DNA from 2 places in the Enterococcus sp. AZ170 genome. Region 2 is predicted to be linked to the other one. Evidence: predicted binding sites of a transcription regulator. Region 2 holds the regulator's gene; the other holds the start of a gene.
The links. Region 2 encodes NrdR, which represses ribonucleotide reductase genes. Its sites were predicted from a motif close to ACACNATATATNGTGT; they were not measured.

Region 1 (16,154 bases), 670 kb from region 2:
TGACTCTGCCATTGATTGGGCGCTAATGTTAGAACCTATCGCTGAAAAAGTTTCAATTATCCATCGCCGCCCTGAATTTCGTGGACATGAACATAGTGTAGATAATTTGAAAAATTCTGACGTATCTATTTATACCCCTTATGTCATTGATCAATTATTAGTAGAAGATAATTCCTTCAAAGGTATCAAATTAAAAGAAACCAAAGCAGATAATTTCGAACAACTTGATTTGGATTCTTTGATTATTAATTATGGCTTCACTTCTTCATTAGGGCATTTGAAAGATTGGGGTTTAGATGTCAGCCGAAATGCGATTGAAGTAAACTCAGACATGTCAACAAACATTCCTGGTGTCTATGCAGTTGGTGATATTTGCAACTATGACGGCAAAGTAAAATTGATTGCCACAGGCTTCGGTGAAGCACCAACAGCTGTCAATAACGCATTGCACTTCATTAAGCCAGATGCTAGAACGCAACCGATGCACAGCACTAGTTTATTTGAAGGAAAAGAAGCGAAAATGCTTTAATCAAAAAGCCCAAAACAAAAGTGCTTAGCTCCGAGAAATAAGATGCACTGCTTTTTTCTCGCCATTTATTCAGATAAAGAGAGCGAAACAAAACTAAAAATCAGTTTTGTTTCGCTCTCTTTTTTTAACCCATTTCTTCTTGCCAAAGGACAAGGGCTTTTTTTATATTAACCACAAGCTCTTCTGGTGTTTCGCCGGTAATTCGTTCTCCTTCAAATAAAACAAAGTATGTTTGGGCGCAAAGAATGCATTCATTCATACAAGAATAAGAGATTACGTCTCCATTTTCTTCGATAAATGGATCACTTAACAATAGCTCTGCGCCTTTAGCCAAATTTTGTTCACAACATTCTATCAGTGGGTTCATCGATCTTCTCCTTGCAATTTTCTCTCTAGATAGTATACCATTGATGTATTCTAAGTCTATAAATGACGCATTGGAGGTTTTTATTTTGGTGATAAAAGGTGAAACGTTAGAAAACAAAGCACGACAGTTATTAAAAGATCGTGGCGTTGAGATGGAAGATTTGGCTGAATTAGTTTTATTCTTACAAAAGCCCTACATTGAGGATCTTGATTTAGCAACCTGTATTGAACATATCGACAGTGTCTTATCTAAACGCGAGGTTCATAATACGATTATTACAGGTATTCAATTAGATATCTTAGCTGAAGAAAAGAAATTGCTTCATCCTTTACAAGAAATTCTAGAGGAAGATGAAGGGCTGTATGGAATCGACGAAATTTTGGCGCTTTCGATTGTCAACGTGTATGGCTCAATCGGCTTTACAAACTACGGTTACATCGATAAAGTAAAACCTGGCATTCTTGCTAAATTAAATTCTCATGAAGGACCGCATGTTCATACATTTTTAGATGATATTGTGGGGGCCATCGCAGCAGCTGCTGCTAGTCGCTTAGCTCATTCTCAACCGGATAAAAGCCGTATCACACAATAATTTTCAATCAAAAAAAGAGTCGAATCTTACTGTATCAATTTTTTGATACTTAAATAATAATTCGACTCTTTTTTATTTTTTAACATCGTTTCAATTGCTACATTAGTAACCTTGCCATTATAATAAGTTTAAAGTATATGACATTTTCTTATACTTAGGTATAAAGCTACCACTATAGGCAACAAGAGTTCTTTCTGATAAATGAGCACATTTTTTCAGCTGTTGATTTTCTTCCCCAATAGATAAATCAAATGCCTATAGTGGTAAACTTTAGCCAACATATCCTTTATTCATTGAACCTTACTTAGCTTCATATCTAAGACTGTTCAACAAGGATACTTAAAACAAGAGATAGAAGCAAAAAATAAAAAAACAGTATTAGAATTCCTTCCAATACCGTTGTATCAATCAATAAGTAAACCCTGTCATGTTCATCATCTCGTATACTTTTAGGGGTAGATATTTTCCTAAAAATTGAGTACAATGAATCATGTCAGTGCTTTTGCATTGACGAGGGCAACTTGATTGGTCAGTGTCTTGACTCATCAGGGCTTCGTAGTTTGGCGGCCACCAGACTATGAAGTGCCTTTTTTATTTTATTATTTTTGCTTCTATCATGTACTCATTGTACAAGATGAGTGAATGTTTCGTCAATGCTGATTGAGCTTTATTTTTCCTTTAAAAATCGATCTTTATATAAATAAAAAATAGACAGACACTTTTTTCAATATTATTTGTTTAATAGCAAATCACTTTTTTGTTTTGTTTCTTTAAGAAGCATGTAACTATAGTTATTGATTTGTTGATACTGTCATTTTTAATGCTTGAAGTGCATCAAAGTGTTGAATTGTATAAACAATCAATCCTTTTTGCCAAACGATTGAATTATTTTGATAGCTATCACTTGTACTAGCTGTTAAAGAAATTTGTCCAATATTTTGAGGAGCTGGAAGCATCGCTGTTTCTAAGTAAGCCACAGCTTCTTTAGCTAACGGTTCAGCAACTTCTCCACCAATATTTGAAGCCCTAACAACCAGACTCCAATTTCCTTCTTGCCACGATAAGTAACTTGATCCCGCTGCCCCTTGTTGATAGCCAGTAATTCCATACCCTAAATCTATTTTACTTCCACCATTATCAATAATTTGATTTACTACACTAGCAGCTGTTTCATTGGAATCATACGATTTTTTTTCAAACGAGGCAATTGGTTGCAAGTCATTAACTACAATATCATTGACCTCGATTGCATGATTTTCAGCATAATATAAAATTCTGAAATTCTCCTGATCAGCCGTGCTTGTCGTTGCTGCGGTTAAATAGTCAGCTGTCTTGCTTGTTAATACCGCTTGGGGTAAACGATCATTGGGAAATGCTGTGCTGAGCTGACTTAACACAGCATCTGCTTGTTTTGCAGGAGCATTCGTCTCTGCTTTGACTGCTGATTGGCTTTCACTTGATTTTGATTCAGACGAAGCTGAGTTCTCTGTAGAGGATTTGATTGAACTTGATTTTGTTGTGCTACTAGTTGAACTATTGCTTTGACTACTATTTTCTGTACTTTTATTCGAAGTTGAACTTTCAACAGTCTTAGTTTTTCCTCCACAGGCAGCTAGTGATATTCCTGCAAGTAGTATGAATGAATAAATGAGTTTCTTTTTCATTTTTGTCCCTCCTAGAACTTTCTTTTCTTTAGTTTATCATCAAATAACCGATTACTCACTTCTTATGATTAGGGATGCGATTTTTGCTTTTGAGTCTTAGACAATTGTTTTGATTTTTAATTTAGCTCGATAAAACAAAAACATTACTTTTAATGAAAATTTTTTAAAAATGGAAAAACCTAGAGGAATTTCCCTCTAGGCTTCATCATTGATTTAATTCTTTGGATTTTCTTCACCAACATTAGTTGACAAAGAGCCTTTTGTTTCGTAAATTTCTGAAACAAAAAAAGAGAACGCATATTCCATCTTCTAAACGTCAGAAGACGCCGACAGAATACCATTCTCGTGGGTTTGGCACCCAATGGGTCGTAAGGGGCTCGAACCCATGACCCGCTGATTAAGAGTCAGCTGCTCTACCAACTGAGCTAACGACCCAAATAATTAGTACTTAAATATTGTAGCACTTGAAAGTCGTTTATTCAAGAGGGAACATCAGACGCAATGAAATAAATTTTAACTCTATTTATCTCATTGCGTCCAAACTGTCTACTCTCCTTGCTCTTTTTTCACTGGACAAGTTGTATGACAGTCATCACAGCTTTTCCCTTTCTTGATTTGAGTATAAACAATAGAGCCTGCTCCTCCGAAAATCAGTATTGCTAAAACAATCGTGGCCATCTTCTTACCCTCTTTCTAAAGTTGCCAATGTCACAACTGGTGCTTCTTTTACTTTTGGCTTTCTAACTAAATAATACCCCATGAGTATAACTAAAAATCCTGCCATAAAAATACCAACACCGATTTGGCCATTTTCAAAAATAACATGCCCAAATTGATAGATGATAAAACTTACAACATAGGCTAAACCACATTGATAGCCGATCGCTCCCCATGTCCATTTCCAATCACCCATTTCTCTGCGAATTGCACCAATCGCTGCAAAGCATGGTGCACATAATAGATTAAAAACTAAAAATGAATATGCAGCAACTGGGGTAAAAGCACCTTGTAAAGCGGACCATACCTCAACGCCATCTTCAGAAACTTCACCTAAATGCCCAAATAAAATACCGAATGTGCCGATCACGTTTTCCTTTGCAACTAAGCCTGTGATCGTAGCAACCGCTCCTTGCCAAGTTCCCCAGCCAAGCGGTGCGAATAATGGTGCAATTATTTTACCTAAATTTGCTAAAATACTTTGATCAGCACCCGCTTCTTGTAAGGTAAATGTATAAGTAGATGTAAACCAAATAATGATACTCATCACAAAAATAATCGTCCCCGCTTTTTTCACAAATGATTTACTGCGATCATAGGCATGACGGAGCACGCCACGTAGTTGGGACATATGATATGCGGGTAATTCCATGATAAACGGTGCTGGATCTCCAGAAAATGACCGTGTCTTTTTCAAAGCAATACCCGATAACACAATCGCTGCGATCCCGATAAAATAAGCCGATGGTGAAACCCAACTACTTTTTGGAAAAAATGCTCCAGCTATCAGTGCGATGATCGGCAATTTTGCTGAACAAGGCATAAAGGTTGTCACCATGATTGTCATCTTGCGATCCTTTTCATTTTCGATTGTACGACTTGCCATGACACCTGGTACACCACAACCGGTCGCAATCAGCATCGGTATAAAGGATTTTCCCGACAGGCCAAATTTCCGAAACAAACGATCCATCACAAACGCAATTCTTGACATGTAACCACAATCTTCCAAAAAGCCTAAACACAAGAATAAAACAGCTAACTGTGGTAAGAATCCTAAAACTGCTCCAACTCCAGCAATGATTCCATCTAAAATCAAACTTTGCATCCACGGTGCCACTTGCCAATTTGTAAGCCAATTACTAACTGTCGTTGGGACAATATTTCCGAATAATTCATCATTGATCCAGTCCGTTCCCATAGTGCCCACAGTTTGAATTGCTAAGTAATAGACAAACCACATGATCAAAGCAAAAATCGGTAGTGCTAGCCAACGATTTGTCACAATTCGGTCAATTTTATCACTGGTACTATATGTTATTTCATTTTTTTCGATCGCACAAAGAGCAGTTAAACGAGTAATAAATTCATAACGCTCATTAATTATGATTGCCTCACTATCATCCCCAAAAATCTTTTCAGTGATTTTAATGATTTCTTTTATTTCATTTTTTTGAAGACTACTTAATTCTAATTCTGACTCAACTCTGGCATCTCTTTCAAATAATTTGATACTGTACCAACGTGCTTGCTTTTCTAGCACACTGTTTCCCAATACATCCACAATTTCATTTAAGGCTGCTTCTAAACGATTATCATAGGTTGGATAATTGAACTCTGGCGGAAAGACTTCTGTTGCTTTAACCGCTTTTTGAATTAATTCATCAAGCCCGCGATTTTTTAAAGCACTGACACCTAGTACATCTACACCCAAACCATAGGAAAGTTTTTCGATATTAATTTTTCTTCCTGTTTTATCTAAAATATCCATCATATTCAATCCGACTACAACAGAAATCCCAGTTTCCATCAATTGAGTTGTCAAATATAGATTACGCTCTAGATTTGTCGCATCCACAATATTAACAATCACATCTGGACTGCCACTAAGTAAGTAATCCCGAGCAACAACTTCTTCCGGTGTGTATGGGGAAAGGGAATAGATACCTGGTAAATCTTGGATCGTTATTTGTTTGCTTTTTTTCAATTTACCTTCTTTTCGTTCAACGGTAACGCCTGGCCAATTTCCTACATATTGATTGGCTCCTGTCAGTGCATTAAATGCAGTTGTCTTCCCACTATTCGGATTTCCTGTCAGAGCAATATGCTGTTCTTTCATTTTTTATCCCTCTTTCTGTACCAAGACTAGTTCTGCTTCATTCTTCCTTAACGTCAATTCATAGCCACGGAGATTGATTTCGATTGGATCGCCTAAAGGAGCCATTTTTCTAACAAGTAGATCAACGCCTTTTGTAAGCCCCATATCCATCAACCGTCTTTTGACAGCTCCTTGTCCATGGATCCCGATGACTCGTGCTTTTTCACCTACAATTAATTGATCTAAAGACAACCAATTTTCTTCATCAATACTTTTTTCTACTATTATAATTTGTTTTAAGACAGATAGGTTGATCGCAATTCGGCTATTGTGTAAAAGGACAATTCCATTCTCACTGGAATAATTGACCAAGACAACCTTGCCTCCTGGCACAAGACCCAGATTATTCAAATGCTTCCGTGCAAAACCTTCTGCTTGGATCTCTTCAATTGTATAAACCTTATTCAACTTTGCCTGTGCCAATGTTAACATTGGATACCCTCCCTATTTTAACTGTTCTTTTCTTATTCTATTGTGAAAAAGTTTCATTTTGATTCTCAATGATATTGATAATCGTTCTCATTAAGTATACCTGTTTGTGATACTTAAATCAATCTTCTTTCTACCTATAGTAAGAAAATATTCTCCCATTAAAATTGGTCCCATTATCCTAGTGTCTTGTATATTGATTGACCACTATATCTTGTGTTTTTGAAATTAGAAGTTCCGATTCAAAATTTAATAAATTTCTTTTTTAAACACAAAAATGGTAAGAAAAGGCGCTTAAATCTAGAGAATACGTGCTTTCATATTTCTTTCAAAAACACAAAACATGGTATTCAAACAAAAAACGACCACAATATGTAGTGCCTAAGTGTTGACTTTTTTTCTGAGAGATTTATACTAGTGAAGTAAACTAATTGAGGGGGAAATAAAAATGAACGTAAAAATCTTTTCTAAAAATAATTGTATCCAATGTAAAATGGCAAAACGCTTTTTGAGCGAGAATAATATAGCATTTGAAGAAGTAAATATCGATATCCAACCAGACGCAATCGACTGGTTAAAAGAACAAGGATTCCAAAGTGTTCCGGTTATCACTTCTGATGCTACAACAGTTGTAGGATTCCGTCCTGATCAATTAAAACAATTGGCTAGCTAAAATGAAAATTGTTTATTTCTCAGTCACTGGACAAACTAGACGCTTCATTAAAAAATTGGATTTAGCAGCTTGTGAAATTGAGCCTGCGAATCCTTTTTTTGAGATAAATGAGCCTTTTGTCCTAGTCGTTCCTACTTATGACCAAGAAATCACGGAAGTAGTGAATGATTTTCTTGATTACAAAAATAATCAAGAATACTTGCAAGGCGTTGCTGGAGGCGGAAACCTCAATTTCGCAGATTTGTTTGTATATACAGCCAAAGACATAGCACGTGATTATAACGTTCCAATGCTTTTTGCATTTGAATTTAGCGGTACGAATGAAGACGTGGAATCCTTTAAGAAAGTAGTGAATGAACTTGAGTCTAAAAGAAATTAAAGATGTTAGCTATTTTAAGCTGAATAATGAGATCAATCGTCCTGTTGACGGACAAATTCCTTTACATAAGGATAAAGAAGCATTGGAAGCTTTTTTCAAAGAAAATGTCCTTCCTAACACAAGAACCTTCGACACTATAGAAGCAAAAATCAATTATTTAATCGAGAACGACTATTTGGAAACTGCTTTTGTCCAAAAATATTCTATGGCTTTTATTGAAAAATTATATACGTTTTTAGATGAACAAAACTTTGAATTCAAATCATTTATGGCAGCTTATAAGTTTTATTCACAATATGCACTTAAAAACAATGAAGGTAGTGAATACTTAGAAAGCTATGAAGATCGTGTGGCTTTCAATGCCTTGTATTTTGCTGATGGTAATGAAGAATTGGCTTTAGTTTTAGCTGATGAAATGATCCACCAACGTTATCAACCAGCCACACCTTCATTCTTGAATGCAGGACGTAAACGCCGTGGTGAGCTTGTTTCTTGTTTCTTGATCCAAGTAACAGATGACATGAACAGTATCGGCCGTTCAATCAACTCCGCTTTACAATTATCACGTATTGGTGGCGGTGTGGGTATCACATTAGCCAACTTACGTGAAGCAGGTGCTCCGATCAAAGGATATGAAGGAGCTGCCAGCGGCGTGGTTCCCGTTATGAAATTGTTCGAAGATAGCTTTAGTTATTCTAATCAACTAGGTCAACGTCAAGGTGCTGGAGTTGTTTATCTAAACGTTTTCCATCCAGATATCGAAATGTTCCTTTCAACAAAAAAAGAAAATGCGGATGAAAAGGTTCGTGTGAAAACTTTATCGTTAGGCGTTGTGGTTCCTGATAAATTTTATGAATTAGCACGTAATAATGAAGATATGTATCTATTCAGCCCTTATAGTGTAGAACGTGAATATGGTGTCCCGTTCTCTTATATTGATATTACCAAAGAATACGATAATCTAGTTGCCAATCCTAAGATTCGTAAACGTAAAATCAAAGCGCGTGATCTAGAAAATGAAATTTCTAAATTACAACAAGAATCTGGCTATCCATATATCATCAATATTGATACAGCTAATAGAAGTAATCCAGCTTATGGCAAAATCATCATGAGTAACTTATGTTCAGAAATTTTACAAGTTCAAACACCTTCTGTTTTAAATGGCAAACAAGAATATGAAACACTTGGTACAGATATCAGTTGTAACTTAGGTTCGACAAACATTGTCAACTTGATGGACAGTCCTGACTTTGGTAAATCTGTTCGTGCCATGACTCGTGCTTTAACTTTTGTAACGGATGCATCTGATATTGATGTAGTGCCTTCTATTCAAAACGGAAATAAATTAAGTCATACCATCGGACTTGGTGCGATGGGTCTGCATACGTTCTTTGCTAAAAACCATATGGAGTATGGTTCTAAAGATTCACTAGATTTCACCAATGTTTACTTTACTTTATTGAACTACTGGACTTTAGTAGAAAGTAATAACATTGCAAAACAATATAATGAAACCTTTTATAATTTTGAAAAATCTGATTATGCTAATGGTTCTTATTTTGATAAATATATTGACGGAGACTTCACTCCACAATCAGATAAAGTCAAAGAAATCTTTAAAGATATTTTTGTCCCAACTTCTGAAGACTGGGCAAAATTACGTGATGCAGTGAAGCAAGACGGCTTATATCATCAAAATCGTTTAGCAGTTGCACCGAATGGTTCTATTTCTTATATCAATGATACGAGTGCTAGTATTCACCCAATCACTCGGATGATCGAAGAGCGTCAAGAAAAGAAAATTGGTAAAATTTATTATCCTGCGCCTTATCTCGCAAATGATACGATTCCTTATTATACATCTGCTTATGACATGGATATGCGTAAAGTCATTGATGTTTATGCAACAGCGCAACAACATGTGGATCAAGGTATGAGTTTAACCTTGTTTATGCGTTCTGAAATTCCTGAAGGCTTATATGAATGGAAAGATTCACCAAAACAAACCACTCGTGATTTGAATATTTTACGTCACTATGCTTTCCATAAAGGGGTAAAATCAATCTATTACGTAAGAACATTTACGGATGATGCTGAAGAAATCGGTAGCAACCAATGTGAGAGTTGTGTCATCTAAAAATTAAGACCAGCAAACATATATACAAACAAGGCGTCCTCTGGTCGCCTTGTTCTATGATTTATTGTATTTTAACGTAAAGGTAATGAGGAGGAACATACATGGCAACATATTATGAAGCGATTAACTGGAACGCTATCGAAGATGTGATCGATAAGTCTACTTGGGAAAAACTAACGGAGCAATTTTGGCTAGATACTCGTATTCCTTTGTCTAACGATCTAGATGATTGGAGAACTCTTTCAGATTTAGAAAAAACAACTGTAGGATACGTTTTTGGCGGTTTGACTCTACTAGATACTGTTCAGTCTGAAAGTGGTATGGAACAATTAAGAAACGACGTTCGTACGCCACATGAAGAAGCTGTTTTAAACAATATCCAATTTATGGAATCTGTTCACGCAAAAAGCTATTCATCCATTTTTAGTACATTAAATACTAAAAAAGAAATCGATGAAATCTTCGAATGGACAAATACTAATGTTTATCTACAAACAAAAGCTGAAAAAATCAATGAAATATATAAAAATGGTACGCCACTCGAAAAGAAAGTTGCGAGCGTATTTTTGGAAACCTTTCTTTTCTATTCTGGTTTTTACACTCCTCTTTACTACTTAGGGAATAATAAACTAGCAAACGTTGCCGAAATCATTAAACTAATCATTCGCGATGAGTCTGTTCATGGTACTTATATTGGATACAAATTCCAATTAGGCTTCAATGAATTGAATGAAGCAGAACAAAATGACATGAAAGACTGGATGTATAATCTTCTTTATGAGCTATATGAAAATGAAGAACGTTACACAGAGCAATTATATGATGAGTTAGGCTGGACTGAAGAAGTGAAAACTTTCTTACGTTACAATGCGAATAAAGCCTTGATGAATCTTGGTATGGATCCATTATTTGCTGATACAGCAAATGATGTTAATCCAATCGTTATGAATGGTATCTCTACTGGTACTAGCAACCATGATTTCTTCTCACAAGTCGGTAATGGTTACCTATTAGGAACTGTTGAAGCAATGAAAGATGACGATTACCTGATTGGTATGGACTAATCATCTCTTTTGAACACATAAAAATAAGTCTAGGCTAAAACCATTTGAGTTTTTAGCCTAGACTTATTTTTTAATAATTATTCGCTTGTCGCCTTTTCTCTATCTACTTTATAAAAAGCTGAATCAGCAAGACTTAACTGATTGGTTCATTGGAGGAACGATCCTTACTCTCCTTCTTAATGTTATAAATTTTACTAATATTAAGAACCAATGTTTTAATAACTGCATATACAGGAATACAAATCAGCATCCCGATGATTCCACCGACACTGCCCGCTGCAATCAAAACTAAGATGATCGTTAAAGGATGAACATTTAGAGATTTCCCCATCAACAATGGTTTGATCAAATTGCCATCCAGTTGCTGAATAACTAAAATCGACACTGCCATATATAAAGCTTGCCAGGGTGAAATAAATAGACCCACTAAAATTGCTGGAACTGCCCCAATAAATGGGCCAACATAGGGAATAATATTCGTCAGACCACAAAATACAGCTAACAGTAAGCTATATGGTTGCTTAAATATCGTCATCGCGATAAAACTTAAAATCCCAATAATAAATGCATCTAAAACCGTACTACTAATATATGCTGACAAAGTTTGATTCATCTCTTTTACGGTTTGCTGTAACTCACTACGAATACTCTTTGGAAAAAAATGAGACAATGCGTCTAAAAATTTATGCCCATCTTTAAACATAAAAAACAAGATAAACGGTACAGTAAAAAGCAAAATGAAAAATCGCATCAAAATACTCACAATTTTTGAAAGACTACTTGTTACACCCACAATTGCAAAATTCAAAATATTGCTAATTGTAATATTCGCTTTATCTAACTGTTCTTGAATATTAAATCCTTTAAATGCTTCAAGCTCTCCTAAATCATTCAACCATTGATTCATTTCCTCAGCATAGGTAGGAAGCGACTGGCTTAATTCAACTGACTGATTAACTAATTGAGGAACGACATTCATGACAACTAGTGTAATCAAAACGATTAAGACCGCAAATGAAAGCAAAAAGCCAATAATTCTTGGAAGACCACGTTTTTCTAAAAATAAAACAAGTGGATCGAACATATAATATAAAAAACCTGCAATCAATAATGGCATAAAAACAGCTGATACCATTCCTAAAATTGGGCTAAAAACGTTAGGCATCTTCAATAAAAAGAAAACCCCAATAATCGTAAGTACAATTTCTACTGTCCAAAATAATAATTTTGATTGTTTGAATAACGATCCCATACAAAACCTCCAATAACGAATACTTTTATTCTATCATTCTTTACTAGCATAAAGGGGTTATTGTCTCAATTTTCGTGTTATCTTATAAAAGATTTTATAACTACCTCTCATTCCATGCTATACTTATTTTGTTTATCCGTTTAGACAGAACCAATTATTTAAGAGGTGTATGATGACTATTTTACTTTATAAATTATTAATAGGCATGATTGTAGGCAGTTTTATTGGCATATTTTCTTATATTACACATTTACTTACCAAATCTGGCACATTGGCTATGATTTTTGTTGCTATAATTGTTTGTGGGTTTGGTTCATGGCCCGTTTGGGAGTTGTTAATTCTATTTTTTGCCAGTTCTGGCTTTATCCATTTAATAAAGAAAGGGATGAAAAGAGGCTCAGACTCGAGTGTAACTGAAAAAGGACATACTAGAGATGCCTGCCAAGTGCTTGCCAATAGTCTCCCTGCTATTATTTCTTTAATTCTGTTCTACTATACAGACATTGAATTGTTCCTAATTGGGTATGTTAGCGGTATCGCAGGTGCAACTTCAGATACCTGGGCATCTGAAATAGGTATTTTAAGTAAAAAAGCCCCCTATTCTATTCTTTCATTTAAACCGATTACGCCAGGTCTTTCTGGCGGTATTTCACTATTAGGGACTATTTCTTCACTGTTAGGTAGTCTTTTGATTGCTACTGCCTTCTGGCTAAGCTCTGGAAGCTATGAGGATGTTCAGCTTTCACCCCTTCTATTGTTCAGCCTTCCACTATTTTGCGGCTTTCTTGATTCTTTGATCGATAGCCTACTAGGTATCATCTTTCAAGTAAAATATCGCTGCCCCATCTGCGGATCTATTACTGAACAACAACAGCATCATCATCAATCTACCTTAAAAATCAGCGGTATTTCGTGGGTAACAAATGATTGGGTCAACTTTTTTAGTGGAAGTTTGACTGTTTTATTCAGTTGGTTGCTTACTTTTTTTATGGAATAAGAACGCCTTATCAAAAAATAAAGTAAGCTTGAATGATGACACGTTCAAACTCACTTTATTTTCCTTATAATAATAAGATAACTTATATACTAACTAGCCGCAGTTTCGTGATATTTTTGTAAATCGATAAGTCCTCTATCACTTCAGCATAGGTCATGCCTTTAGGTAGATCAATCGTATAAATATTCGTGTAAATCTGCACGTCTTCAACTAAGACTACATTGAAATTGACATCCTCGATTTCAATTTTGTGTTCTTCAAAATACTGGTTGATAAATTCTTTTGTTTCTTGTTTGTGTATATAACGAATTTCTAGTTTCTTTGTTGTCGGGACATGGATTACTTTTCTAACAACTGTTAAAGCAATAAAAACACCAATAAAACTAGTTATCGCAATAGCATAGTAACCCATACCAATCGCAATTCCTAAACCTGCGACAGCCCATAAGGATGCGGCTGTGGTCAAGCCGGTAACGGACTGTTTCGTCACTATGATCGTTCCTGCACCTAAAAAACCGATTCCACTAACAACTTGTGCAATTAGTCTTGCTTGGTCGGAGCGGATCACACCAGTTAACTCTGGATGATTAATCGCATCTTGCAAAGCACTAGCAGCGATTTCAACTTGAATTAATGCAATGATCGTTGCTCCCATGCAAACTAAAATATGTGTCCGCATACCAGCTGGGCGATTTTTGTATTGGCGTTCAAATCCAATGACTCCACCAATCAGCATTGCCAAACATAGTCTTATAATGATTTCCGGAACTGTTAAAATTATATCCACCATACTCAATCCTCCTATTGATCTTCTATCCTATTATAGCACTAATTTGAATTGAGAGAATGATGCTTAGTTTCATCAAAAAAAGCTGTGATCAAAGGAATTAATCCTGTGATCACAGCTTCATATTTTTATAATTTACTAGCAGCCTCTTCATCAATGATGACAACAACATCTGAATGATTTTGTAACGCACTTGCTGGTAAGTCAACAGAAACAGGTCCATCGATCATTCCTTTGATCGCATCAGCCTTTGCTGATCCATATGCCATTAAAATCATTTTTTTGCCTTTCATGATTGAGCCGATTCCCATTGAAACAGCTCTAGTTGGTACATCTTCAACTTTTTCAAAATTACGTTTGTTCGCATTAATTGTAGACTCAGTTAATTCAACTACATGAGTCAAACTATCTAGTGGTGTCCCTGGCTCGTTAAACCCAATATGCCCATTTTGTCCAATACCTAGAATTTGAATGTCGATTGGATTATCGTCGATAATCCCTTCATAGTGCTTACATTCAGCTGCTAAATCTTCTGCTTTTCCGTTTGGTACGTAGGTGTTTTTAAATGGTTTTTTGTTAAATAGTTGATCATTCATGAAGTAACGATAGCTTTGATCGTCTTCTCCGCCTAAGCCAACATATTCATCTAAATTCACAGAAGTCATCTCAGAAAAATCCAAATCGCTTGCAGTCATTTCTTTATATAATGTTTCTGGCGTGCTGCCTGTCGCAAGTCCTAATACTTTTGCACCATTACTCATGCCTTCTTTGATCAGTTCAAATGCTTTTTTTCCGCCTTCTTCAGCGTTCGCTACTTTGATAATTTCCATTGCAAGTTACTCCCTCGTATTCTTATTTGGTATAGTCCAATTATAACACCCTATAAAAAAGAATTCTAGTCTAAAGTGAGTGAAAATAAAAAAACTTCTATTCTCTTTCGAAAATAGAAGTTATATAATTAATAACCATTATCTGGATAAACAGCTTCCTCTTGATTTGTATAAGTAGAATCCACTACACCAGTATTCGGATCAACATACGTATTTGGATCATAACCATAATTAGTAGTATCCGTTGAAGTGCCACCATATGCAGCAGTATTCCCACCAGCGTAATTATTGTAATTGCTAGTATCTCTAGCTTGCATCTCTTCATTTTTTGCCATACCCAATTGCGCACGTAGCTCAGTTTGAGTTTCATATAATTTAGTTGGATCTAATAATTGATAATAAATACTATCAATTTCTGTACCTTCTCCATCTAATTGCAATGAATCGATATTTTTAAAAGCAGGCATATATTTCTTTTGAATATCTACCATATTGTCCCAAGTTAAATCAGTTTTCACATTATCTTTTACCGCATCCAAAATTTTTCTATACTTTGTTAAACCGTCTAAACTGATAATTTTGTTGACAATTTTTTCAACAACTTCTCTTTGACGACGTTGACGCCCTATATCTCCATCAGGATCTTCTTTACGCATACGCGCATATGCCAACCCAGTCTCACCATCTAGCGTGATTTTACCTGCTGGGACAACAATACCATCCAAGGTGAACTCACCTAATGTATTATCAACTTCAATTCCTCCTACAGCATCAATCAAATCTTTTAGTCCCTTCATATTGATCGATACATAATTATCGATTGGAATATCCAGTAACTCTGATACTGTATCAATCGCCATTTTAGCTCCACCAAATGCGTAGGCATGATTTAGTTTATCTTCTGTCCCATTACCAACAATCTCAGTCAATATATCTCGATCTAAACTGATCATCGTCGATTTCTTTTCTTTAGGATTAATAGTAACTACCATCGTAGTATCTGAGCGGCCTTGCTCTGTACGGCCTAAATCTCCAGTATCGATTCCCATTAATAAAACAGAGAAAGGTTCTTGTGCATCGATATTTACGGCCGCTTCTCTTCTTTTAGAAGTCCGGTCAATCGATTCATAAACCCCTTTTACAGTATAGGTTGCATCAGAATACATTTTAATCCCGTATGCACAAAATCCCGCAACTGATATAAGAACCAATCCTAAAACGGTCAATATTACTTTTTTCCATAATTTCATAAGACACTTCCTCATTTTTTGCAAGAATAATTCATGATGTCTATTTTCTCACAATTTTAAGCACCTAGCAACATTTTTGAAGAATTGGCATGATATCTTAATGTATTTGTAAAATAACGACCAATGATCCGATTATTGTTTTTTCTTTGGATTCCACTAATCAGTGGACTTACATTGTTTTAAAAAAGTGGAACTATCGCTTCAGCAATTTTTTTATTATTAACATAATTGATAAAAACTCATCATCATTTTTAAATACTATTAGATAAATCAACAGCGCGATAACTAAACCTACGCTTAATCTGATTAATAACCCCACAATTCCC
Region 2 (16,154 bases):
TGTATACTTGGATATTCGTCGATTGCTTGATCTATTTCACGTTCAAATGCTTCTACATCAACGCCAGCATCTGTATAAAAATTACGACCAAAATGATTTGGCTGTAAAAAAATCTTCCATAAATGAGCAATATCGATTTCCTGATGATGACGAGTAACCGCAACCTGTTGCGCCTCAGCAATAGCCTCTTGTAATGTCGTTGTCATTTTTTCGATGTTCATAGAATTACCTCCTAAATTTAAAAGCTGAACAGGCTCACTTAGCTCCGACTGAAAAATAGGAAAAATCGACTGTGACGTTTTTTGTCACATTCTATTTTTATCTTTTTTCTGAGGAGCTAGCCTGCGAAGCTAGATAGCGTTAAAAGCGGAACAAATCGGTTAATCCTGTAGAAAATTAGGAAATTAACATTGAAACGTTCTTTGTTTCACTGGTAATTTGTCTATTTTCATAGGAACTGATTTGTGCAGCTAGATAATGTTAAAGCGCAGCGAGCTCATCCAGCTCTGACAGAAAAATAGGAAAATATAACTGAGGTGCTTTTTGCCTCATTTATATTTTATCTTTTTTCCGAAGAGCTAGCCCGCGCAGCTAGATAATGTAAAGTGGAACAAGCTTGTCCAGCTTTGACAGGAAAAAATATCTATCAATCTCCACTCTCTAAATAGTATCCCTAATTTATCAAAAAGACAGTAGGTCTTTTGTACTATTTATTCAAAGTCTAAAGTCTGATTAATTTTGACCTTATGAATTTATTATACTCATTTGGTCAATAAAGGTCAAATAAAAACCATTGAATTTTGACCAATGTTTCTACTTAATTTTATCATACAACTTATTCATTTTTTCGCAACTATTATTATCGCTCAAACAAAAGAAGAAGGTATAAAGTCTAACACGCTTTACTCCTTCTTCATCTATTAATATGATCTTTTTTATTTAATAAAAAAACCTTCTATTTTTTCTTTTTCATTGATCGAGATTGTAAAGACTCTTTTCTCTTTTTCATATTTGGCAACTAAAACAACCACATAAAAATTGTCTTTCTTTTCAACAGTACTTTTATCAACTGTTTCAAACGGTCCTGATTTTTCAAGAACTGGTGCAATAGCTTTCTCAAAATCCGCTCTATTCAATTGTTCTAGCATTTTATCAGAAAAGGATTCACTAGCTTTATCATAATTCCCATCATTGATCAATGTTACAATTTCCTCAGCTTTAGCTGTCATTTTATTTGAAGTCTCTTGATCGACTTTTTCTCCGCAAGCGGTTAAGATCGTCATTCCAATAAGGATCGTGATTACTGATGATAAGACTTTTTTCATTTTAGGACACTCCACTCTTTTTTTAATTTTCTAACATAAAAACCTAAGCCTATCACAATGATGCCAAAAAGGCTTTCCGTTAAGATGAGTGATAGACTCCCAGAATATTGTGCAATCGCAATCACTGAATCAATCAGTCCGTGTAAAACTATTGCAAACCAAAGATAGTGAAGCTTTTGTTCTTCAACACTTTTCATTACAATTATTGATAATTCTACATGGAAAGTTATTGCAATTATTCTTTCTAAACTCCCCCACAAAAAGTCACTAGTTGCAATCTCTGGATGCACTGGACTTATTAAATAAATGAGAGCGTTCATCCCTAAAAATAAAAACGCTTCAATTCCGCCATGCCCTAGACCAAAAAATACAGCTGTTTGAAAAGAAGCATACGCTTTTAAACAATAGTTCATCATGACATATCGACCCACTTCTTCAAAAAGTCCAGCAGTAAAAGCTAGAAAAAGAAGGTAAACAATTGGATGCATCGTTTGAAAAAGATTGAATTCTAAACTATTCTTTGACAAAAATTGTAATAAAGGAAGCCTAAGGACTAATTGGAAAATTATGAATGTCAAAACACCTAAAAGAAACGCTTTTACATAGCTACGTTTGACTAAACAATAGCTCAAGATAACTATTGGAAGAATCCCACCCACACTTAACGCTATCACAGCACTAAACAGTTCACTCACCTCTTTTCATGTACTTCTTCAATAAAAGTATACATCTTGGTGCGCATTCTGTAATAGTTCTGTTCACAAGTGGTTCTTTTTCGTTCACAAGTGGTTTTTATTGAGTTTCAATGTTTGAATCAAATAAGGGTGCTCTATACATGTTTCTATCATTAAATTTGGCGAGTGATTAACTATTTGCTCTAAGGAAAATAGTCCATAACCTCTTTGATTCCACTTACTTTCTTTGCTGGATTTAGATTTGCGAAACATTTGATCAATCGGCAGAATATTTTTTGGACAACTATTTTTTGCGACAAAAATCTGATTGTCTTCTACTTCAAAAAACGCAATGATCAATTCTCTCTCATCAGATGCTTCTGCGGCTTCGATAGCATTGTCCACTACGATTGAAATACTTCTGATAAAATCAAGCAGATCAATATAAATTTCTGTTATTTCTTCTGGTATATCCACTGTGACATTCAAGTTTTTTTGACAAGCATCTATAACTTTGACACTCAACACACTTTTGATTTCAACAATTTTTATTTTCGTTAATTTAGTCAATTCAAGTTCTTTATTAGAAATAATCTTTGAAGTTGGTTTGATTACTTCATAATACACCTGCTGAATCGAATCTAAATCTTTTGAACGGATACTTTCCTCTAGAGAAAGAAGCACGTTCGAATAATCGTGACGAAAAGTCGCCAATTCTTCGTGTAAGATTTCCAACTTCTCTGTATATTGCTTCATCTCATAATATTCAGATTCTTTTTGCTTTGCTAAGAGTTTCTTATTTGTTAATTTAAAACTATAATAAAAGAAAAAAAGTGCCAATCCAAACGCAACAAACAACAAAGGATAGGCTAATGGCTCAAACTGCCAAAAATAATGCTGGAAAAAAAATGATGCAGGATTGAATGCCATAAAAAGAAAAAAATTACAAATCAGGATGCAAACAATACTTAAATACAGCATTGGGCTTTCAACCAAATAAGCAAATACTCGGCTGATTTTCTTTCGGAGTATCATGATTAAGCAAAACATAAACAAAGCAACAACCAATGGGAGGACTATAAAACTTGAAAAATAGGTTGGAAATTGAGAATAGATTAATAACCACGTAAAGATTTTATTCAATTCACTTTGTAAAAAAGTAATCAAAAAGACCGTTACCCCAGAAAAATATATATTTTCAACGATAGATAGTTTATGTTGCTTTTGCCTTACCCCTAAGTAAAACAATAGTAAAAAAATAGTAACGACTGAATAGATATTGTATCCACTACTATTAAAAAAGCCTGTTACAATTGTCAAAATAGTATTCAAGATAAACAGTCTGCTCCAAGCTATTTTGCTATTGATCAACTCTAAATAAAATATAAAATAAACGAATCCTATTACTAAACTTGTACTTATTATTATCCCCATAACCATTGACCAACCATTCTCGATTTTTTACAAACCTGTTATCCAGTGATCACACACTGATTTCAACATTCGTCTTGAAACTGGAATTTTCATTCCATTAGATAAAATCAATTCCCGTTGAGTATGATCTATTTCCCCAATTTTATCTAAATTAACAACATAAGATTGATGACAACGCATAAATTGACTCTTGCTGGTTTCGATTTCTTTCAGTTCACCATAAAAGCGCAGCGATCGTTGTTGGGTGAAAAGGGCTAAGCGATGCGCATCTGTCGTCATTGCGTAATAGAAATCTGAAACAGGTACTTTTATTGTTGCATGACTGTTACTAACGATCAAATAATCATCGATCACTTGTTTTTGATTCAACTCCTGATATTTAATCAGACATTTTTCGATTTCTTCTTTCAAAATTGCTGGTTCAGTCATTTTTTCTATAAAGGCCAAGGCAGAAACCATATATTGATAGGATATCGGAGCAAATTCTGAATGTGTCGTTATAAAAACAATTAATCCTGTATCATCAATCATACGAATTTTCTTAGCAACCTCAAATCCATTATATACAGACTTTTTGATCTCGATATCGAGAAAATAAATGTTTGGCGATATTGAGTTGGGGATCTGTTCTAAGATTTGTTCGCCTTTTTTGGTAACAAATATAAACTCATAACTAACATTTTTTTCCTCACAAATGTCGGTTATGATGCGCTTTAACGCTTGTGCCTGAATAACATCATCTTCCAAAACAAAAATACTCATCTATTCTCACCCCTCGATCAATCAACGCTATAATTTTTTCAAACTAATTCAATTATACTAGCTTTTTTATAAAAAAACAGCGCAAGATAAACAAAATAAAAACAGAGAGGAAAATTTAGTAACCATTTCCTCCCTGCATTTATTTAGCAAAAATCTTCACTCATAAAATCGTTCTTACTATAATAATTCCCCAAAACGCTTCACATAGATTTTTTTTACGACCATAACCAATAGCAAATAACTTACTATTGTTAAACCTAGCCAAGCGAAATAATTTAATGGCAATCCTGTTAAGCCTAAACTTTCTCCAAAGCCTGTAAAGGGCAAAATTGTCCCGACCGCAATCCCTAATGAAGTAATTGTCGTTAGAATAAATGATGCGCGACTTTGTAAAAATGGAATCTTAGGTGTACGCAAGGTATGAATCACCAATGTTTGTGACCAAAGTGATTCAACAAACCACCCTGCATGGAAAATGGCAATAAAGGTTGCTTGTTGGGCTGGTGCTAAATCATGATAATTTCCGCCAACTAATTGGGGACAGATAACGAAATACATTAATAAGTAAGTCGTAATGTCAAAGACTGAACTAGTTGGTCCTAACCATTTCATGAAGGAACCGATTTTCGATGCATCCCATTTTTTGGGTTTTTCTAAATAGTCATCATCAACGTGATCCCAAGGAATCGACATACAAGAAATATCATAAATCAAATTCAAAAACAGCAATTGTAACGGTAGCATTGGTAAAAATGGTAAAAAGATACTAGCAACTACCACCGAAAACATATTACCAAAGTTTGAACTAGCTGTCATTTTAACATATTTCATGATGTTTCCAAATGTAGTTCTCCCTGCTAATAAACCACGTTCAAGGATCATCAAATCCTTTTCTAGCAAGATGACATCTGCCGATTCTTTTGCAATATCAACAGCCGTATCAACAGAGATGCCAACATCTGCTTCTTTCATTGCTGGTGCATCATTAATCCCATCTCCCATGAACCCAACAGTATGACCTGACTCTCTTAGAACTTGAACGATTCTTGTTTTTTGTTGCGGGGTTAATTTCACAAAAATATTATATTTTTCTGCAATCATTTTTAGTTCAGAATCATTCATTCGTGCGATTTCGCTTCCAGAGATCAACTCTTCATGGGCTAATCCAACCTGCTTACTCACTGATTTTGTTACTAATGCATTATCACCGGTTAAGACTTTGACCCCTACTCCGTGATTTTTTAGTGCTTCTAATGCAACTTTAGTCGTCTCTTTGGGTGGATCAAGAAAGGCAAGATAGCCGATCAAAACCATTTCATTTTCATCTGAGACAGAAAATTCATCGATTGTTGCAGGATTTGTTTTTTGGGAAACAGCAAGTACACGTAAACCGTCCTCGTTTAATTCTTCAACTGTTTTTAATAGCTCTTTTTTCAGCTCTTCTGTTAAAGGTGTTACTACGCCTTGATAGTCAACATAGCTAGAAATTTCCAGCATTTCTTCAACAGCACCCTTTGTGATCATTTGCGTTTTTCCAGTATTGTCTTCAATCACGACACTCATACGACGACGTTTAAAATCAAAAGGAATTTCATCTACTTTTCGATACTCAGAGGAATCGATTGAAAGTTCAGTTTTTGCTGCATCAATAATAGCGACATCCATTAAATTTTTCAATCCAGTTTGATAATAACTATTAAAAAAAGCATGGCGTAATACGCGATTGTCTTCTTTTCCATCACAATCTAAATGATATTCTAAGATAATTTTATCTTGCGTTAATGTTCCTGTTTTATCTGTACACAAAACATCGATTGCACCAAAATTTTGAATAGCATTTAGATTTTTTATGATCGTTCCTTTTTTGGCCATTCTTGAAGCCCCTTTGACAAGATTGGTTGTCACGATCATTGGCAACATTTCAGGTGTTAGTCCAACTGCTACTGATAACCCGAAAAGAAAGGCGTCAAACCAATCTCCTTTTGTTAAACCATTGATTAAAAAAACAGCTGGTGCCATGACTAACATAAAACGAATCAATAACCACGAAGTTTTACTAATACCTAATTCAAAATTCGTTTGAGGATTTTTATCAGAAACATCTTGCGCCACTTTACCAAAAAGTGTATCATCTCCCACAGAAACAACTATACCTTCAGCACTACCACTAATTACATTACTGCCCATAAATACAATATTTTCATATTCTGTTTCTGAACTGCCTGCTTTTAGTTTATAGTCTGCTCTTTTTTCTACAGGGTAACTTTCCCCTGTCATAGCTGATTGTGAAACGAATAAATCTTTCGTTTTCGTTAAACGAATATCGGCTGGAATCATATCTCCTGCTGATAATTTTATGATATCACCGCAAACAATTTCTTCGATTGGAAGCTCTACTGTCTGTTTTCTACGAACAACAGTGGCTGTAACCTTGACCAAATTGTTCAATTTTTCAGCCGCTTGATTTGATTTAACCGATTGAATTAGTGTCATTGTACCACTGATCAAAACCATTGCTAAAATAATCAAGACACCGATGAGATCACGATCTTCAGGTGGTGCAATCACATAATCAGTGATAAATGAGATGATTGCCAACGTGAGTAAAACGATTGTGAAGGGTGTAAAATAAGCTTTGATTATTTGAACAATCAGAGGCGTTTTTTTACCATGTGAGATAATGTTTTCCCCAAACGTTTCTCTCGATAAGACTGCTTGTTGATGTGTTAGTCCTCGCTTTGAAGAATTGAAATAGGTTACGATATTTTCTGCTGAATTTCTTGCAAAATATTCATAAGATTGGTTCTTTTCTTTAGTTAATGTTATTCTTTTTTCCATTTGTTTTTCCTTCTTTCTAAACTCTTACCAATGAGATAATAGATGATCGCATAGCGATTTAAGTTATCTCAATGCTCAGATATTCAATCTTTTAAGAATCGGACCAATGGAAAAAGAGGTATGCTTATCGGAGTAAGTTTCTGAACTGCCCTAGAAACAAATAGACAATAATAAACTTATCTTCTTTAAAAACAGGGTTCTTTTTACAAAGGTCCTTGATCATCTGACTACTGTCATCCATTTGTTTCCATCTCCTTTAGCGTTATATATCTAATAAATTTAAATAATTCGATTTTCTTATTAGTGTAGATTCTTTTCTCAAATGTTTTTAAGACGACATTTCCGTCATTATAGGCTTGTCCTATACTTTGATATCCAAAATGTTCATAAAAACCCCAAGCCTGCATACGCCCGTTTAGAATTATGATTTGGCACCCCATAAGTTCTGCTACTTTTTCAGCAAATTCAAGTAATTTTTTTCCAATACCAAAGCCTTGATGCACTTCATTAATAGCTACTTGTTTGATTTGCCCTATTGTTCTACTCTTTTTTGAAAGAATTAATGTTCCCACAACATTTCCTTCGATCATAGCTGTCATATGAATATCTTTTTCTTCGTTCAAAGGCAACTCTTTGATCCATTCTTTACCAGCACTAGACTTAAGCAATTCGTTTCTTAATTGGACTCCTGCCCAATAGGCTTCACTATTCCAATTGATAATTTTAACCATCACTGTTTTACCATCTTGATTCCTCCGTTCTTTTAGTTAGTCATTTGATTGATTTCTATAACTTCTGAAAGCTGAGACAACTCAGAAATAATCGTATTGATTGCTAGACTACCATTTCTTGTAGCCTCAATTTCCAAAAACAACCGGACTTTTTTTCCAGCTAAATCTGTACAAGAAAATTTAGTGAATGTTAGACAGTACTTATCTAACAACTGGATAATCTCAGTTCTAAGCATGACTTCACTGCTGTTACTAGCAATAACAGAAAGATAATGAATTGTCTCTGTTTGATCGTCTTCTCTTTGAACTGTATAATCATCTATTTTGAAAGATAAATTTCTCAACAGGATGTTCACTAACATTAAGATAACAGCACAAACTACGCCTTCTGTTACAAATCCAGCACCAATCATACTGCCCACAGCTGCTGAACACCATAATGTTGCTGCGGTATTGATGCCAGTTACGCTAAATCCTTCTCGTAAAATCACTCCCCCGGCAAGAAACCCAATACCACTGACGACTTGAGCCGCAATTCGTGTTGGACTATTGTCATCTTGAATCAGCGATGATAGCGAAACGAACTGACATGAACCAAACGTTACCAAAGTCATCGTTCTCATACCAGCCAACTTTTTTCGCCATTGTCTTTCCGCACCGATGATCATTCCTGCAAAGATACTCGCAACAATATTAATTAAAAATGCATAGGCTTTCTCCTTTCTTCGGTTTGTTTGTTTTCAGCTCGTTACGTCCCTCTCTTCGATCGACAAGTACTGTTCAACATCTGCTCTGCTAATGGCAATCGTTGGGTTTCAGTACGTCGGGCACTTCTCTCTCTTCGATCGACAAGTACTGTTCAACATCTGCTCTGCCAATGGCAATCGCAGTGTTTCACAGCAAAAAACCTTCCGCCAAAAACTCAGCGGAAGGTCATAAATAGGCGTACAAAAAAAAGCCTGCATGATCTAATCGTTGAGTTTTGGCACTATACAACGTAAAAAGCAGAGCTTTTAGCTACCTTATGAAAAGCCTTGTAATCGACAATCCCTGTTCTACCCATTGGCATCTCTCGATGTTTTTGGGCAGTAGCCTATGTTTGTATAGGAGCCTCACCTAACAAATCTATTTAGTTGTCTTACAGAAAGAACTATACCACCATCACAAAACAAATGTCAATGTTTTTTCGTTTATTTTTTGAATAAGCAATGATCGTTTCACTACAAAATCAAAAAATCACTGTCAAAAAATACTTGAATAGTGCGTTTTTAACAGTGATTTTTGATAGATTAATTTTTTTCAACTTTGACTACTGAATTACCAACTACTTGAGGTGGGATCGACATTGTCATGGCAGGTAAACCAACTAAGGTAAATTGAATTTTATCTCCCTTTTTCAAATCATTTTCAGTAATACCATCTGCCAATTGTTCATCTGATACATTTAAGATTACGCCATCATTTTTCATCATACCGATTATTTTTTCTGGATCTTCAATTACTTCAACTTCATTTAAAACCAAACGTAGAGATTTGTCTACCGTCTCGTTTCTCCTAGCATCTTCCATTAAAGTGGCTATAAATACTGATTTTGCTTGTTCTTGTTCCACGTTATGAGATGTTTCATCTGTCACTTGATTTTGTTTACTACTCATAGATGTTTCTTCACTTCCTTTTGCAGAATCATGGTTATTTTTCGTACATGCTCCTAAAGAAATCAATGTAATGATAGTTAGCACTGCTAATGTGATTTTTTTCATAGGATATCCCTCCATTATTGATATCTAATTATAAGCTATATTTTTGATTCCAGTCTAATATCATCCTTAGTTCTCTTAAAAAATAAAAAATGATTGAGACAGAACTCTTCGAGTTACATCTCAACCACATGGCTTCCATAAAAGCTGTAGTAGTCTGACCACCTTTAACCATTTCTCCGGTCATTGCCTGACATCGTAATTTCTTGTGCTAAATAACGAATCCGCTCCATGATTCGACGAGCCTTCAACGGCTCTTGTTCCCCACGCTGAGTCACGGTCAAGTGCTTTTCTAAATCCTTTAAATTTAGATTCGATGAAAAAAAAGTCACTAATTGTTCTTGCATCCGATATTGTAAAATCACACTAAGCACATCATCTCGAATCCAAGACGTCATTGATTCCGCACCTAAATCATCAATCATCAAAACAGGGGACTTTTTAACGGCATCCAATTTTGGGCCTACCATATCTTTGCCGATTGCTTGTTTCATTTCGACAGTAAAGGTTGGAAAATGAACAATCGTTGTAACGAATCCCCGTTCAGCTAAGCTGTTGGCAATTGCACCTAGTAGAAAAGATTTCCCTACACCAAATGTCCCTTGTAAATAAAGTCCTTTATGAAATTCTTTTGGATTAGAAGTGTAATCATTTAGAAATTTCATTGTTTCGGCCATCGCTTGAGCACGACCTTGAGATGCTGTATCAAATCTACTTAGGTTCGCTTCTCGCACATCCTTTGGCATATCCATGGCCCGAACTCGTTTACGAATTTCATCTTCTTTTTGCTTGGCAATCAGAGCTTCTGTCGGCACATAAGTGACATCGATATAATGGAAATTCAAGGTTAGTTTTGGCTCATATCCAGGTGCGATCATTGTTGGATCATTCAAATTATATTTACGTTTTTCTTGAACAAATTCATATAGTTTTGAATAACTTTTTCGAATATCATCATCTGACAAACGTTCACGATTTTCCTGAATAAATTGTTGAACATCCGTATCTTTCAATACAACTTCAACTAACTCATTGTACCGTTCGTTCATGTCTCTGTTTTGAATGATTTTTGACATTTCTTTCCCTACATCTTCCATTAATTATCGCCTCCTTTGCTTAAGAAATCTTGTATTTCTTTATCCAATCGCGCCTGCTCTTCTTTAGATAATTTTTGCTCCTCAACTGGATTGTCAACCCAATCTGGTAATGTTTCTTGGCGAATTGGTCGATTATTTTGACCATAGCGCTGTCTTGTTTGCTTTTGTTCTTTGCCTTTTTTAGCAATTTCTCGTACATGATCAATTGCTTTTTCTGGAGAAAAAATGCCACTTTGAGCCCATTCGTTTGCGATTCGATTCACATAATCGGCTTTCAATGTTGGTTGCTTTTGAATATTATAAACATAGTTGATCAAGACATTGATCACACTGTTTGGCAAGCCTGATTTGCTGACTAAATATTTAACTAAAGAGCGTTCTTGTGGAGTCGTATAGCCGCCACGCTCATTTTTCAATGCTTCCAAATAGTTTAGCGGAAAATTGTTCTCACTGTCCATGATCATCTGAATATCTTGCATTGAAAAGCCATTCATTTTTAATGAATTGTAACGGTATGTTTGTTGATCTTCAGCTGATAAATCAACTGTCTCATTTTTTTGAAACTGACTTGGTTTTTGTTTTTTATCAGGATCATAGGTCCTATAGACCGCACGCTCAAATTCTTTTGTGTCAATTTTTCCTGTATAATAGTCAAATGATTTAGAACAGAAATCGATCATGTCTAGTTCTGTAATTCCAAATAAATTATGAAAAACAAAAACTTCTTCTTTAAAACCAACATGATTATCTGGTAATTTGATACCCAGTTTTTCGATTCCTTGTATAAAATAGGACCAATCAAATTGTTCACTGACTGCACTTATTTTCTGTGCTGGACGGGGATCCTCAAAAGCTTGCTCCATTTGACTTAATTGGTTGCTTTGTGCCACAATTTGTTCTTCTTTAAATAGATAAGCATCTTTAAAGCCTACCGAAATTTCTTCAAAACCGTTCAAATTAATGAACTTTGGTTTGAACCGATCAAATAATTTATCTAATTTCCGCTGACCTACACTGTTTAAAAGTGTTAGCGATAATACTTCATCTTTAAAAAAACGTTCTGCTGTTTCAGGATGGTTCAAACGATATAAAAACAAAGTCCCCAGTTCAGCATCATTTTTTACAAAAGTACTTAATAAACCAATGCCTTCTAATTTCTTTCTAGCCAATTGAATTTGTTTAATACTCTTATCCATTATCGTAATCAATTCTGCGTGAAACAGCGACTCACTAATCCCAGTTTTTTCAGCTTCAGATAACAGTGTTAGATATAAACCAAAGGCATCCACACCGATAATAGGTTGGTATAAAAGGGTCAATATCTCTTGTTCCTGATTAGAAAGCGAACAAGCAATCGCCGCTTGAAATATACTTTTAGGATGGACTTCTTTCCAATTGTCTTTCAAGGAAAGACCTCCTTATTCATTTGTTGCATCGTCACTTGATGATTTCGCTTTGTCTACGATATCCTGCAATTCTTTTAGGAATACACTCATATCTTTGAACTGACGGTAAACACTGGCAAATCGAATATAAGCAATCTCATCTAGATTAACTAAATCTTCCATAACATATTCTCCGACTAACGTCGTTGAGACTTCGTTTTCACCTAAACTACGTACTCGATTTTCAACATTATCGACGATTTGCTCCATTTGTTCCATAGCAACAGGTCGTTTTTCAGCAGAGCGAATCAATCCGCGTAAAACTTTCTCTCTATTAAATTCTTCTCGATCCCCATTTTTCTTGATGACTAACAATGGCGCCGCTTCAATTCGTTCGAAGGTTGTAAAACGGTAATTGCAATTTTCACATTCTCTGCGACGACGAATTGCACGTCCATCATCTGCTTGACGACTATCGATCACTCGAGAATTATTATGATGACATCTTGGACAACGCATAGTGTTCACCTCGTTTATCTTATATTTTATAATATACATTATTTACGTATCTATATTATAACATGAAATGCTTGAGAAGCCATACATCTAGTAATAGTTCCACGAGAAATTAATGCTCATTTAATCCTGGTATTCAAAAAGAAAGAGTTGGAATAAATAATGAAAATTCCAATATAAAACATATTCATTTTTCTTTTTTTATTAAAAAAATCAAAAAAAGCGACAATAAGATTTATTCATCGCTTTATAATTACTGCTATTTAAAAAAAACATAAAATAGATAGAGGACTTATCATCTACTTAAAAGTTTTTTTCAGAAACCCATGCTTCAATTAACTTTTTTGTTTTTTCAATATTTTCTTGATTATCAAAAACAATATCCGCATTTTTTTTCTTTTCTTCAATCGATAATTGGCTTTGGATTCGTTGCAAAGCTTCATTTTCACTTAGATGATCTCTTTTCATCAAGCGAAGTAACTGGAGCTTTTCTGGAATATACACGACAGCCACTTGATCGACAAATTTGTCATAACCGCCTTCATAAAGTAATGGTATATCAACGATTATTAACGATGCTTTATCTTTTTTTGATTCGATTTCAGCTAAGATTCTTTCTTTTATACATGGAGACAGAATTTTATTGAGTATTTTTCTTTTTTGTGCATCGGAAAATATAAGTACACCTAGCTTTTTTCTGTTTAATGAACCATCAGAATTGATAATATTTGTTCCAAAAACCGAAACAATCTCAGCCAGTCCGATGCTTCCAGGCTCAACAACTTCTCTTGCTATAATATCCGCATCCACGATGGGGAAACCTAAATTTTTAAATACATTAACAACCGTACTTTTCCCTGTAGCAATACCTCCAGTTAAACCTAATATCAGACCCATCCATCAATTCCTCACTTTCAAGGTTTGACATTTTGGACAAAAATGCGTTCCTCGTTGAGCAACCTTGATTTTTTTAATCGGTGTCCCACATCTCGAGCAGGGCTTTTCTGTTTGACCGTAAACATTTAAAGAAATTTGAAACGTTCCAGCTTCTCCGAGAGCATTTAGATAGCTTCGAATTGTTGTTCCACCAGCCTCAACTGCACGACCGAGAACGTCAATGATCGCATGATATAAGCGCTCAATTTCTTTGGCTTTTAAGGTGTCTGCTGGCTGCTCAGGATGGATCTTCGCTTCCCACAGTGCCTCATCTACATAAATATTGCCCAACCCTGTCACTAGACGCTGATCCAATAATAATGGCTTGATTGCCTTATGATGCTTCTTTAGACCTCTGCGGAATTCTGATAATTTAAATTGAGAAGGGACAGGCTCAGGACCTAGAGCTAAAATCCCTTTATATAGCCCTGCTTGATTTTTTTCTACTAAAGTCATCCTACCAAATTTACGCACATCTAAGTATCTTAATTCTGTTTCATCAGTGAATGTAAAAATAACGTGAGTATGCTTATTTCGGTCATTCTGCGGATCATGGGTTTCATACTTTCCTTCCATTCGCAAATGAGAGACCAAATCATAGTTTGTTAATTTAAAAATCAAAAACTTGCCACGACGCTCCATGTTTTCAATTGTTTGCCCGATCAATTGTTGTGCAAAAACATCAACTTCTGGTGTTTCGATGATCCTTGGCCATAAAACAGTTACTTCTTTGATGGTTTTTCCAACGACTAATTTTTCTAACCCTTTTCTGACTGTTTCAACTTCTGGTAATTCAGGCACCTTTCATCGCTCCTTTAGAAAAAAAGACTGAAACCAACACAGCAATGTTTTTAACATTGTCGTTTAGTCAGTCTTTTCCACTTATTTTATTGCCTTATCTATTTAGCGTCATACCATGTTTTGCCCCAACTACTATCCGTTAGCAACGGTACGTGTAAAGCAACAGCATTTTCCATCACATCTTTAACTAAGTCATTTAATTTTTCTAACTCAGATTCAGGTGCTTCAAAAACAAGTTCATCATGTACTTGCAATAGCATTGTTGCTTGCATATTTTCTTCTTTCAAACGTTTTTGCATGTTGATCATTGCAATTTTCAAAATATCCGCAGCACTTCCCTGAATCGGTGTATTAATCGCTGTCCGCTCCGCAAATGAACGTAAATTAAAATTACGTGAATTGATATCTGGTAAATAACGGCGGCGATTATATAACGTTTCTACAAATCCTTTATCTTTAGCATCCCGAACAATAGCTTCCATATACTTTTTCACACCAGGATATTTTTCAAAATACGTATCAATATATTCTTGTGCTTGCTTTCTAGTAATACCAAGGTTTTGCGACAACCCATAATCACTGATTCCGTAAACTATGCCAAAATTTACAGCTTTTGCTTGGCGACGCATATTCGGTGTTACATCTTCCGGTTTTTCAATACCAAAAACACGCATAGCTGTGCTAGAGTGAATATCTTGACCTTCAATAAAAGCTTCTTTCAAATGTTGATCATCTGAAATGTGTGCTAAAACACGTAGTTCAATTTGAGAATAATCGGATGAAAAAATCAACCAATCATTTTCTCTCGGTACAAAAGCTTGACGAATTTTCCGTCCTTCTTCTAAACGGATTGGAATATTTTGTAAGTTAGGATCAACTGAACTCAAACGTCCTGTTTGAGTCAATGTTTGAACATAGCGTGTGTGGATCTTGTCATCAGGTTGAATCACTTTTAATAGCCCCTCAACATAGGTTGATTGGATTTTGGCGATTTGACGATAGACCAAAATATCTTCGACGATCGGTGCTTGCTCTTTTAATTGTTCCAGCACGTCAACTGCGGTTGAATAGCCAGTCTTTGTTTTTTTAATAACAGGTAGACCCATTTTTTCAAATAAAATCACGCCCAATTGTTTAGGTGAATTCAAATTGAATTCTTCGCCAGCTTCTGCATATATTTTTTGTTCGATTTCACGTAGTCGATCTGAAAATTCGATACGCATTTCTTTCAATCGATTCGCATCCACACGAATACCTGTGATTTCCATATCACCCAATATTTTTGAGAGCGGTAGTTCCATTTTATAGAATAGATCAGCTTGATTCTTTTCAACTAATTCTGCATCTAGTTTTTCAGATAGAAAATGAATAGCGTTGACTTTCCGTGCAAGATGGCTGAAAAAAGCCTCATCATCTTCTGGTAAGCCTTTTTTCGCACCTTTTCCATAAACTGATTCATCCGAGTGGATATCAGTATAACCATAGTGCTGCGCTACACCCTCAATATCCGCATTGTTATCATTTGTATCTAATAAATAAGCAGCTAATAAGACATCAAACGTAATACCTTGAGGTTTCCCAACGTAGCGGTTAAGAGACACATAGGTACGTTTTGCATCGTACACTATTTTTTTATATTTTTCTGATAACAGCCAATCAACAAATGGTTTGCTTTCAAATAATTCTAAACTGTTTGTTGTGTATACTTTGTTCCTTGTTCCCCACGCAACACCTACAATCGGTGAAGTATGGTAATTATCTTCCAACATTTCAACATATAAGGCCATATCATCGGTAAACATTTCTTCTGTGAATGTATCTACCACATCAAAATGAACATCTTCTAGCTCAACTACTTCTTCTTCAACATTCAATTTGCTTAGCATTTGTTTGAATTC

Region 1: a site for NrdR is predicted at 6,661-6,676, ahead of nrdH (glutaredoxin-like protein NrdH). Genes of this name have one in related genera too.

What each region holds. Positions count from the first base shown of each region.
Region 1 is NZ_CP172947.1:2,664,184-2,680,337, forward strand. Features, by position in the region: gene IGJ55_RS12875 (NAD(P)/FAD-dependent oxidoreductase) at 1-529, shown strand, start outside; gene IGJ55_RS12880 (DUF1450 domain-containing protein) at 654-896, opposite strand; gene IGJ55_RS12885 (phosphatidylglycerophosphatase A family protein) at 982-1,488, shown strand; gene IGJ55_RS12890 (hypothetical protein) at 2,280-3,152, opposite strand; tRNA gene IGJ55_RS12895 (tRNA-Lys) at 3,515-3,587, opposite strand; gene IGJ55_RS12900 (FeoB-associated Cys-rich membrane protein) at 3,699-3,830, opposite strand; gene feoB (ferrous iron transport protein B) at 3,835-5,988, opposite strand; gene IGJ55_RS12910 (FeoA family protein) at 5,992-6,459, opposite strand; gene nrdH (glutaredoxin-like protein NrdH) at 6,905-7,129, shown strand; gene nrdI (class Ib ribonucleoside-diphosphate reductase assembly flavoprotein NrdI) at 7,131-7,508, shown strand; gene nrdE (class 1b ribonucleoside-diphosphate reductase subunit alpha) at 7,489-9,648, shown strand; gene nrdF (class 1b ribonucleoside-diphosphate reductase subunit beta) at 9,750-10,712, shown strand; gene IGJ55_RS12935 (AI-2E family transporter) at 10,846-11,964, opposite strand; gene IGJ55_RS12940 (DUF92 domain-containing protein) at 12,137-12,961, shown strand; gene IGJ55_RS12945 (MgtC/SapB family protein) at 13,044-13,751, opposite strand; gene nagB (glucosamine-6-phosphate deaminase) at 13,877-14,578, opposite strand; gene IGJ55_RS12955 (LCP family protein) at 14,707-15,828, opposite strand; gene IGJ55_RS12960 (lipopolysaccharide biosynthesis protein) at 16,022-16,154, opposite strand, start outside.
Region 2 is NZ_CP172947.1:1,997,696-2,013,849, forward strand. Features, by position in the region: gene clpB (ATP-dependent chaperone ClpB) at 1-221, opposite strand, end outside; gene IGJ55_RS09645 (DUF3887 domain-containing protein) at 936-1,325, opposite strand; gene IGJ55_RS09650 (YhfC family glutamic-type intramembrane protease) at 1,322-2,020, opposite strand; gene IGJ55_RS09655 (GHKL domain-containing protein) at 2,105-3,331, opposite strand; gene IGJ55_RS09660 (LytR/AlgR family response regulator transcription factor) at 3,461-4,195, opposite strand; gene mgtA (magnesium-translocating P-type ATPase) at 4,373-7,033, opposite strand; gene IGJ55_RS09670 (GNAT family N-acetyltransferase) at 7,267-7,764, opposite strand; gene IGJ55_RS09675 (MgtC/SapB family protein) at 7,797-8,462, opposite strand; M-box (ykoK) riboswitch at 8,725-8,895, opposite strand; gene IGJ55_RS09680 (hypothetical protein) at 9,054-9,524, opposite strand; gene dnaI (primosomal protein DnaI) at 9,689-10,618, opposite strand; gene IGJ55_RS09690 (replication initiation and membrane attachment family protein) at 10,618-12,024, opposite strand; gene nrdR (transcriptional regulator NrdR) at 12,037-12,522, opposite strand; gene coaE (dephospho-CoA kinase) at 12,823-13,416, opposite strand; gene mutM (DNA-formamidopyrimidine glycosylase) at 13,420-14,256, opposite strand; gene polA (DNA polymerase I) at 14,355-16,154, opposite strand, start outside.